Regions from separate parts of the Dactylosporangium sp. NPDC048998 genome, predicted to be linked through region 1. Evidence: riboswitches for the same ligand, from Rfam matches in the RefSeq annotation. Region 1 holds a riboswitch; the other holds the start of a gene.

Region 1 (3,800 bases):
GAGAAGTGGATCGCGGTGGACGGACGGCCGATCTCGGCCAGCCTGGTCGACTTCGGCCTGTACCTCTTCCACTGCGCGCGGCGGCAGCTCGACGCCGGTTCAGGGCCGTACTTCTACCTGCCGAAACTGGAGGACCACCGAGAGGCCCGGCTGTGGAACGACGTCTTCGTCTTCGCCCAGCAGTATCTGGGCCTGCCGCAGGGCACCATCCGGGCCACGACGCTGATCGAGACGATCACCGCCGCGTTCGAGATGGAGGAGATCCTGTACGAGCTGCGTGAGCACTCGGCCGGGCTGAACGCGGGCCGCTGGGACTACATCTTCAGCATCATCAAGAACTTCGGGCAGTGGACGGACTTCGTCCTGCCCGACCGTTCCGACGTCACCATGACCGTGCCGTTCATGCGCGCCTACACCGAACTGCTGGTGCGCACCTGCCACCGGCGCGGCGCACACGCGATCGGTGGCATGGCCGCGTTCATCCCGAGCCGGTCGCCGGACGTCAACGAGGCGGCCGTCTCCCGGGTGCGGGCGGACAAGCAGCGTGAGGCCGGCGACGGGTTCGACGGGTCCTGGGTCGCCCACCCGGGCCTGGTCGAGGTGTGCCGGGACGAGTTCGATGCGGTCCTGGGCGACCGTCCGAACCAGCTCGACCGGCTTCGCGACGACGTCGTGGTCACCGCCACCGACCTGCTCGCCGTCGACAAGACCCCGGGACAGGTCACCGCCGACGGACTGCGGTCCAACGTCGCCGTGGCCTTGCGGTACGTCGACGCCTGGCTCGGCGGCACCGGCGCGGTGGCGCTGTGGAACCTCATGGAGGACGCGGCGACCGCCGAGATCGCCCGCTGCCAGGTGTGGCAGTGGCTGCACCACCGCACGCCGCTCGCCGAGGGTGGCTGCGTCACCGACGATCTGGTCCGGTCGCTGCTGGCCGAGGCCCTGGCCGACCTGGTCGCGGGGCGCGAGGGGCCGGACCGCGACCGCGCCGTGGCGGCGGCCGGTGTCCTCGAGCGCACCGCGCTGCAGGAGTCCCTTCCGCCGTTCTTCACCACGGACGCGTACGCCCGGCACCTCGCACCGTCCAGCCGGTCCGGAGCGGACGGCTGACGAACGACCCAAGTTCACGCATCGACGCCGGTGACGCTGTGACGTTCACCGGCGTCGCGCTGTCACGCAGCCGGCCAGTTTGGTTCCACCCGCCGGAGTGACGCAGCACACGCGACACGCCGGCACATCATCTGGTGTTGTGCATTCGCAGGCGTACCCATATATGGTGTTGACCGCAGCTGGTCCGGCCGCCTGTCAGGGTGGCCGGGGCAAGAGGGAACCCGGTGCGAATCCGGGACTGCCCCGCAGCGGTGAGTGGGAACGACCGCCGTCACACAAGCACTGGGCGCGAGCCTGGGAAGCGACGGCCAGTAGGCACGAGCACGACGCCCGCGAGTCCGAAGACCTGCCAGCGCGCCGCGCACCGACCGGTGCGCGGCGGTCGAAGGCCGCGCGGGACGGCCGACGCCATCAGCCGGGCCCGCGCCGCATGCCGCCGCGGGGCTCCGGCGGCGTCTCCCCGCGCGTCCGGCGACCTCGCCGATGGGTGTGAGGAGAGGGGATCGCGATGCGGGTCCGGAAACGCAACGGCGACGCCGAGGCGGTCGACGTCAACAAGATCGTGCGGGCCGTCGAGCGGTGGGTCGCCGACCTCGCCGACGTGGACCCGCTGCGGGTCGCCACGAAGACGATCAGCGGGCTGTACGACGGCGCGACCACCGCCGAGCTGGACCGGCTGTCGATCCAGACGGCGGCGGAGCTGACCGGCGAGGAGCCGCAGTACTCGAAGCTCGCGGCGCGGCTGCTGGCCGCGTTCGTGGACAAGGAGGTCCGCGGGCAGGGGGTGGCGAGCTTCAGCCAGTCCATCGCGTACGCGCACGGGCTGGGGCTCGTCGGCGACGACACGGCCGAGTTCGTGACCCGCAACGCCCGCAAGCTCGACGACGCCGTGGACCCGGCCGGGGACCTGCGCTTCGAGTACTTCGGGCTGCGCACCGTCGCCGACCGGTACCTGCTGCGCCACCCCGAGACCCGCCTCGTCGTGGAGACGCCGCAGTACTGGCTGCTGCGCGTGGCCTGCGGACTGTCGGCGAACCCGGGCGAGGCGATCGCCTTCTACCGGCTGATGTCCAGCCTCGCCTACCTGCCGAGCTCGCCGACGCTGTTCAACTCGGGCACCCGGCACACCCAGATGTCCTCGTGCTTCCTGGTCGACTCGCCGCGTGACGAGCTCGACTCGATCTACGAGCGCTACCACCAGGTCGCGCGCCTGTCGAAATTCTCCGGCGGCATCGGCATCTCGTGGTCGCGGGTGCGCGGGCGGGGTGCGCTGATCCGGGGCACCAACGGCAGGTCGAACGGGATCGTGCCATTCCTCAAGACCCTCGACGCCGGGGTCGCGGCGGTCAACCAGGGCGGCCGGCGCAAGGGCGCGGCCTGCGTGTACCTGGAGCCGTGGCACCCGGACGTCGAGGAGTTCCTGGAGCTGCGGGACAACACCGGCGAGGAGGCCCGCCGCACCCACAACCTCAACCTCGCCAACTGGATCCCGGACGAGTTCATGCGCCGCGTCGAGGCCGACGAGGACTGGTCCCTGGTCGACCCCTCCGACGCACCCGAACTACCGGACCTCTACGGCGAGGACTTCGACGCGGCGTACCGGGTCGCCGAGAAGAAGGCGGTCCGCACCGTCAAGGCGCGCGATCTGTACGGCAGGATGATGCGCACCCTCGCGCAGACCGGCAACGGCTGGATGACCTTCAAGGACCCGTCCAACCGCCTGTCCAACCAGACCGGGGCGCCCGGCAACACCATCCACCTGTCAAACCTGTGCACCGAGATCGTCGAGGTCAACAGCGACGACGAGACGGCGGTGTGCAACCTGGGCTCGATCAACCTCGGCGCGCACGTCACCACCGGCGGCGTCGACTGGGAGAAGCTGCGCGACACGGTGCGCACCGCAGTGGTCTTCCTCGACCGGGTCATCGACATCAACTACTACCCGTCGGCGCAGGCGGCCGCGTCCAACCCGCGCTGGCGGCCGGTCGGGCTCGGCCTGATGGGGCTGCAGGACGCGTTCTTCGCGCTGCGGCTGCCGTTCGACTCCGCCGCGGCGCGCGAGCTGTCCACCCGCGTGCAGGAGGAGATCTTCCTGACCGCGCTGGAGACCTCGGCGGACCTGGCCGCTCGCCTGGGCGCCCACCCCGCCTACGCCGAGACCCGCGCCGCCGGCGGTGTGCTGCACCCCGACCTGTGGGGCGCCGAGCCGGCTCAGGCCGAGCGCTGGGCGGCGCTGCGGGCCCGGATCGCCGAGCACGGGCTGCGCAACTCGCTGCTCGTCGCGATCGCGCCGACGGCGACCATCGCCTCGATCGCGGGCTGCTACGAGTGCATCGAGCCGCAGGTGTCCAACCTGTTCAAGCGCGAGACGATGTCGGGCGAGTTCCTGCAGATCAACACGTACCTCGTGCGCGAGCTCAAGGCCCGCGGGCTCTGGACCGCGCCGATCCGCGAGCAGATCAAGCGGGCCGAGGGCTCCGTGCAGGGCATCGCCGAGCTGCCCGCCGACGTGCGGGAGCTGTTCCGCACGGCGTGGGAGCTGCCGCAGCGGGCCCTGATCGACCTCGCCGCCGCCCGGGCGCCCTACATCGACCAGTCCCAGTCGCTGAACCTGTTCGTGAGCGCGCCGACGATCGGCAAGCTCTCCTCGATGTACCTGCACGCCTGGAAGTCCGGCCTGAAGACGACCT
Region 2 (3,800 bases), on a different contig from region 1:
GGGTGACCAGGCCACCCCTGACCCGAAGCGTGTTCAGCCCTCCAGCCGCCGGATCAGCGCGATCGGGATGCGCGACCGCAGCAGCCTCTTCAGGCTTGCGTATCGGCTTGTTCGCCAACGGGGACTCCAAGGGACCAACGGCCGCTTCGGCCGGCGCCGGAGACCGCGATCACCACAGCCGCTGGGCCCCCGATGCAGTGTGGGGAAAGACGTCACGCAGCTACGGACGGCATCGTGGTCCCGTCCCGCCAGGTAGACAACGTACAGGCTATTTGCGTGGCGACGCAAATATCTGGCGCCCACGCAGCCGAGGCGCGGTACGAGTCGTTGACGCCATCTGGCTCTCGGATGCCATCCCGCAGACGCCGGCCGCCGCTGTGCATAGAGTTGGCCGCGTCGGGGTCGAAGGCCGCCATGACCAGCAGGAAGGCCAGGACGTATGGCGTCAGTTTTCGATCTGGTCCGCTACGGCGGGCCGCCCGCGCCCAGCCTCGCCGCCGCACCGCACGCGTGGCGGGTCGACCCGCTGGTGCTGGCGGCCGTGCTCGTCGCCGCGGGCGGCTACCTGTTCGGCGTGTGGCGGGTCCGCCGCGCCGGCGGGCAGTGGCCCGTCGCGCGTACCCTCGCCTTCTTCGGCGTGGGTCTGGTCGCCCTCGCGGCGACCACGATGGGCTGGCTCGGCGTCTACGCCCCAGTGCTGTTCTCGGCGTACGCGATGCAGGTGGTCGCGCTGCTCATGGTGGTCCCGCTGCTGCTGGCCCTGGGCCGGCCGATCGAGCTGGCCAAGGCGGCACTCGGGCCGGCCGGGTCGGCGAGGCTCGACACGGTCCTGCACAGCCGCCCGGCCCGCCTGTTCACGGTGCCGGTGGTCAGTCCGCTGCTGCTCGCCCTGATCCCGTTCCTGGTCTTCTTCACGCCGTGGTACCAGGCGACGCTGCAACATCCGGTACTCGCGTCGTTGACCCACCTGGCGCTGCTGCTAGCCGGGCTGGCCGTGCTCGTGCCGATCTGGGAGGCTGACACCATCGCGGCACCCGTGCCGTACCTGCTGGCCCTCATGTTCGCGCTGATCGAGCTGCTCGCCGACGCCGTGCCCGGCATCGTCATCCGGCTCGACACCCACGTGATCGCTGGCGCGTACCTCGCCACCCTTGGCCGCCCCTGGGGTGGGAGCCTCCTGCACGACCAGCAGCTCGGCGGCGACTTCCTGTGGTGCATCGGCGAGGCCGTCGACGTGCCGTTCCTCGGTCTGCTCCTGCTGCAATGGGTCCGGGCCGACGCCCGCGAGGCCCGACGCGTCGACGAGGCACTGGACGTGGCCGGGGCGGACGGCGGCACCGGCGCGCCCGGCGACGAGGACGGGGGGTTCGGCGTCGAGCGGCCCTGGTGGGAGACGGACGCCTCGGTCTTCGGCGACCGGGCCGCCCAGTTCCAGCGTCGCGATCACGACTGAGGCCAAGTCCGGCGGCGTCGAGCCGCTGCCTGCCACGAGGTCGTCAGGGTGGCGCAGGCCATGGTGACGGACGGCGCGCGGTGTGGTTAGGGTGTCCTGGCCGTGGTGTTCGGGAAGCCGGTGTGAGACCGGAGCGGCCCTCGCCACTGTGATCGGGATGCCGGAGGCCACCGCAAGGTCACTGGGCGCGAGCCTGGGAAGGCCGGCCGCCGGCGCACCACCCGTCAGCCAGGAGACCGGCCACGGCACCCGAACGACCCGTCCACGAGGTGCTGGAAGGCGGTCCCGCTGTGCGGTCCCCTGCGTCCTGGCGCGCTCTCGCGCCGCTGTCCGTTCTCATCGTCCTGCTCACCGGCTGCTCCGGCACCGAGCCCCGCGCCACGGCGTCCGCGTCGGCCGGTCCGGTGGCGCTGACCAACTGCGGCACGCCGGTCACGATCAGCGAGCCGCCGGCGCGGGCCGTCACGATGAACCAATCCGCTACCGAGATCATGCTGGCACTCGGTCTGCAGGACCGGATGATCGGCACCGCGTACCTCGACGACCAGGTCCTGCCCGAGTACGCCGCCGCCTACGCCAAGGTTCCGGTGCTGGCCAAGGAGTACCCGGCGAAGGAGAAGCTGCTCGAGGCCGCGCCGGACTTCGTCTACGGGTCGTTCTCCAGCGCCTTCGGCGACGAGGGTGTCGGCGACCGTGGCGAGTGGCAGAAGCTGGGCATCGGCACGTACCTCTCGCCCGCCGGCTGCCCGAAAGAGACCCGGCCGGCGAAGCTGGCGATGGATGACGTGTTCACCGAGATCCGCGAGATCGCCGCGATCTTCGGCGTGCAGGACCGGGCCGAGGCACTGATCAGCGACCAGCAGGCCCGCATCGCGAAGGCCGCGGCGGGCGCCAAGGGGGCCAAGGTGCTGTGGTGGGACGGCGGCAGCGACGCGCCGAGCGTCGGCGCCTGCTGCGGCAGCCCAGGCATGATCATGACGGCGGCCGGGGCCGTCAACGCCTTCGCCGACGTCACCGGCAGCTGGGCGGACACCAGCTGGGAGACCGTCGCCGAGCGCAACCCGGACGTCATCGTGCTCGTCGACGCGAGCTGGGACCAGGCCACGGCCAAGCAGTCGTTCCTGGAAAACAACGCGACGCTCAAAGATCTGCCCGCGGTCAAGGCGAAGCGGTACGTCGTGCTGCCGTTCTCCTCGACCTCGGCGGGCGTGCGCAACGTGCTCGCCGTCGAAGCCCTGGCCCGCGGTATCAGCGGAGCGGGCAGCTGACCGCCGTCACCACCCGCGCGGACGCGGCACGGCCCCGGGCGCTGCGGACGGTGGGAACCGTGGCGGCGGTGCTCGTGCTGGCGGCTGTTCTGCTGCTGTCGGTGGGCACGGCGGTGACGTTCGGGCCCGCGGACCTGTCGCAGGGCACGGTTTGGGCCGTCATCGCCGACCACCTCGGCCTGATACACGCCGACGTGCCGCTGCTGCGCGACCACATCGTGTGGGAGCTGCGCCTGCCGCGGGTGCTGGGCGCCGCCGTTGTCGGCGCCGGGTTGGCCTCCTGCGGGGCGGTCATGCAGACGGTCACCCGCAACCCGCTCGCCGACCCGTACCTGCTCGGGGTGTCGTCCGGGGCTTCGCTCGGCGCGGTCGCCGTCCTCGTCCTCGGCATCGGCACGGGGGTCATGGCGCTCTCCGGCGGCGCGTTCGCCGGCGCGATCGCCGCGTTCGCGCTCGTGATCGCCGCCGCCGGCCGGAAGGCGGTCCTGCGACCGACCCGAGTGGTGCTCGCCGGCGTCGCCCTCGCCCAGCTCTGCGCCGCGTTGACCTCGTTCGTGATCATCTGGGTGGCGGATCCGCACGCCACGCAGAGCATCACCTTCTGGCTGTCCGGATCCCTCGCCCGCGCCGACTGGACGGCCCTGGCCTGGGCCGCGCCGGTCCTCGCGGTCGCGCTCACCCTGCTCCTGCTACACGCCAGAGCGCTCAACGCGTTCGCGTTCGGCGAAGAGGCGGCCGCCACCCTCGGCGTCGACGTCGGCCGGGTCCGATGGCTGCTGCTGATCACCACCGCCCTGCTCACCGCGGTCCTGGTCGCGGTGAGCGGCGCGATCGGCTTCGTCGGTCTGATCCTGCCGCACGCCGCCCGGCTACTCACCGGCCCCGACCATCGGCGGCTGCTGCCGGTCGTCGTGCTCGCCGGGGCGATCTTCCTGATCTGGGTGGACACCGCCGCCCGGACCCTGTTCGAGCCCCGCGAGCTGCCGGCGGGCGTGCTGACCGCCCTGCTCGGGGTGCCCGCGTTTGTCGTCCTGCTGCGCAGGCGGGAGGTGAACGGCTGATGCTCGACATCCGCGACG

What was found. A riboswitch is a leader RNA that binds a small molecule or an ion and turns the genes downstream of it on or off. The one in region 1 is predicted to bind cobalamin.
Region 2: linked by a shared signal. The riboswitch ahead of ACGFI8_RS27900 (ABC transporter substrate-binding protein) and the one ahead of ACGFI8_RS44140 (ribonucleoside-diphosphate reductase subunit alpha) in region 1 are both predicted to bind cobalamin.

The regions. Positions count from the first base shown of each region.
Region 1 covers NZ_JBICTV010000047.1:20,453-24,252, forward strand. The annotation lists gene aceB (malate synthase A) at 1-1,110, shown strand, start outside; cobalamin riboswitch at 1,274-1,479, shown strand; partial or broken gene ACGFI8_RS44140 (ribonucleoside-diphosphate reductase subunit alpha) at 1,619-3,800, shown strand, end outside.
Region 2 covers NZ_JBICTV010000013.1:198,168-201,967, forward strand. The annotation lists gene ACGFI8_RS27890 (FtsW/RodA/SpoVE family cell cycle protein) at 1-118, opposite strand, end outside; gene ACGFI8_RS27895 (cytochrome c oxidase assembly protein) at 440-1,453, shown strand; cobalamin riboswitch at 1,540-1,713, shown strand; gene ACGFI8_RS27900 (ABC transporter substrate-binding protein) at 1,744-2,721, shown strand; gene ACGFI8_RS27905 (FecCD family ABC transporter permease) at 2,781-3,782, shown strand; gene ACGFI8_RS27910 (ABC transporter ATP-binding protein) at 3,782-3,800, shown strand, end outside.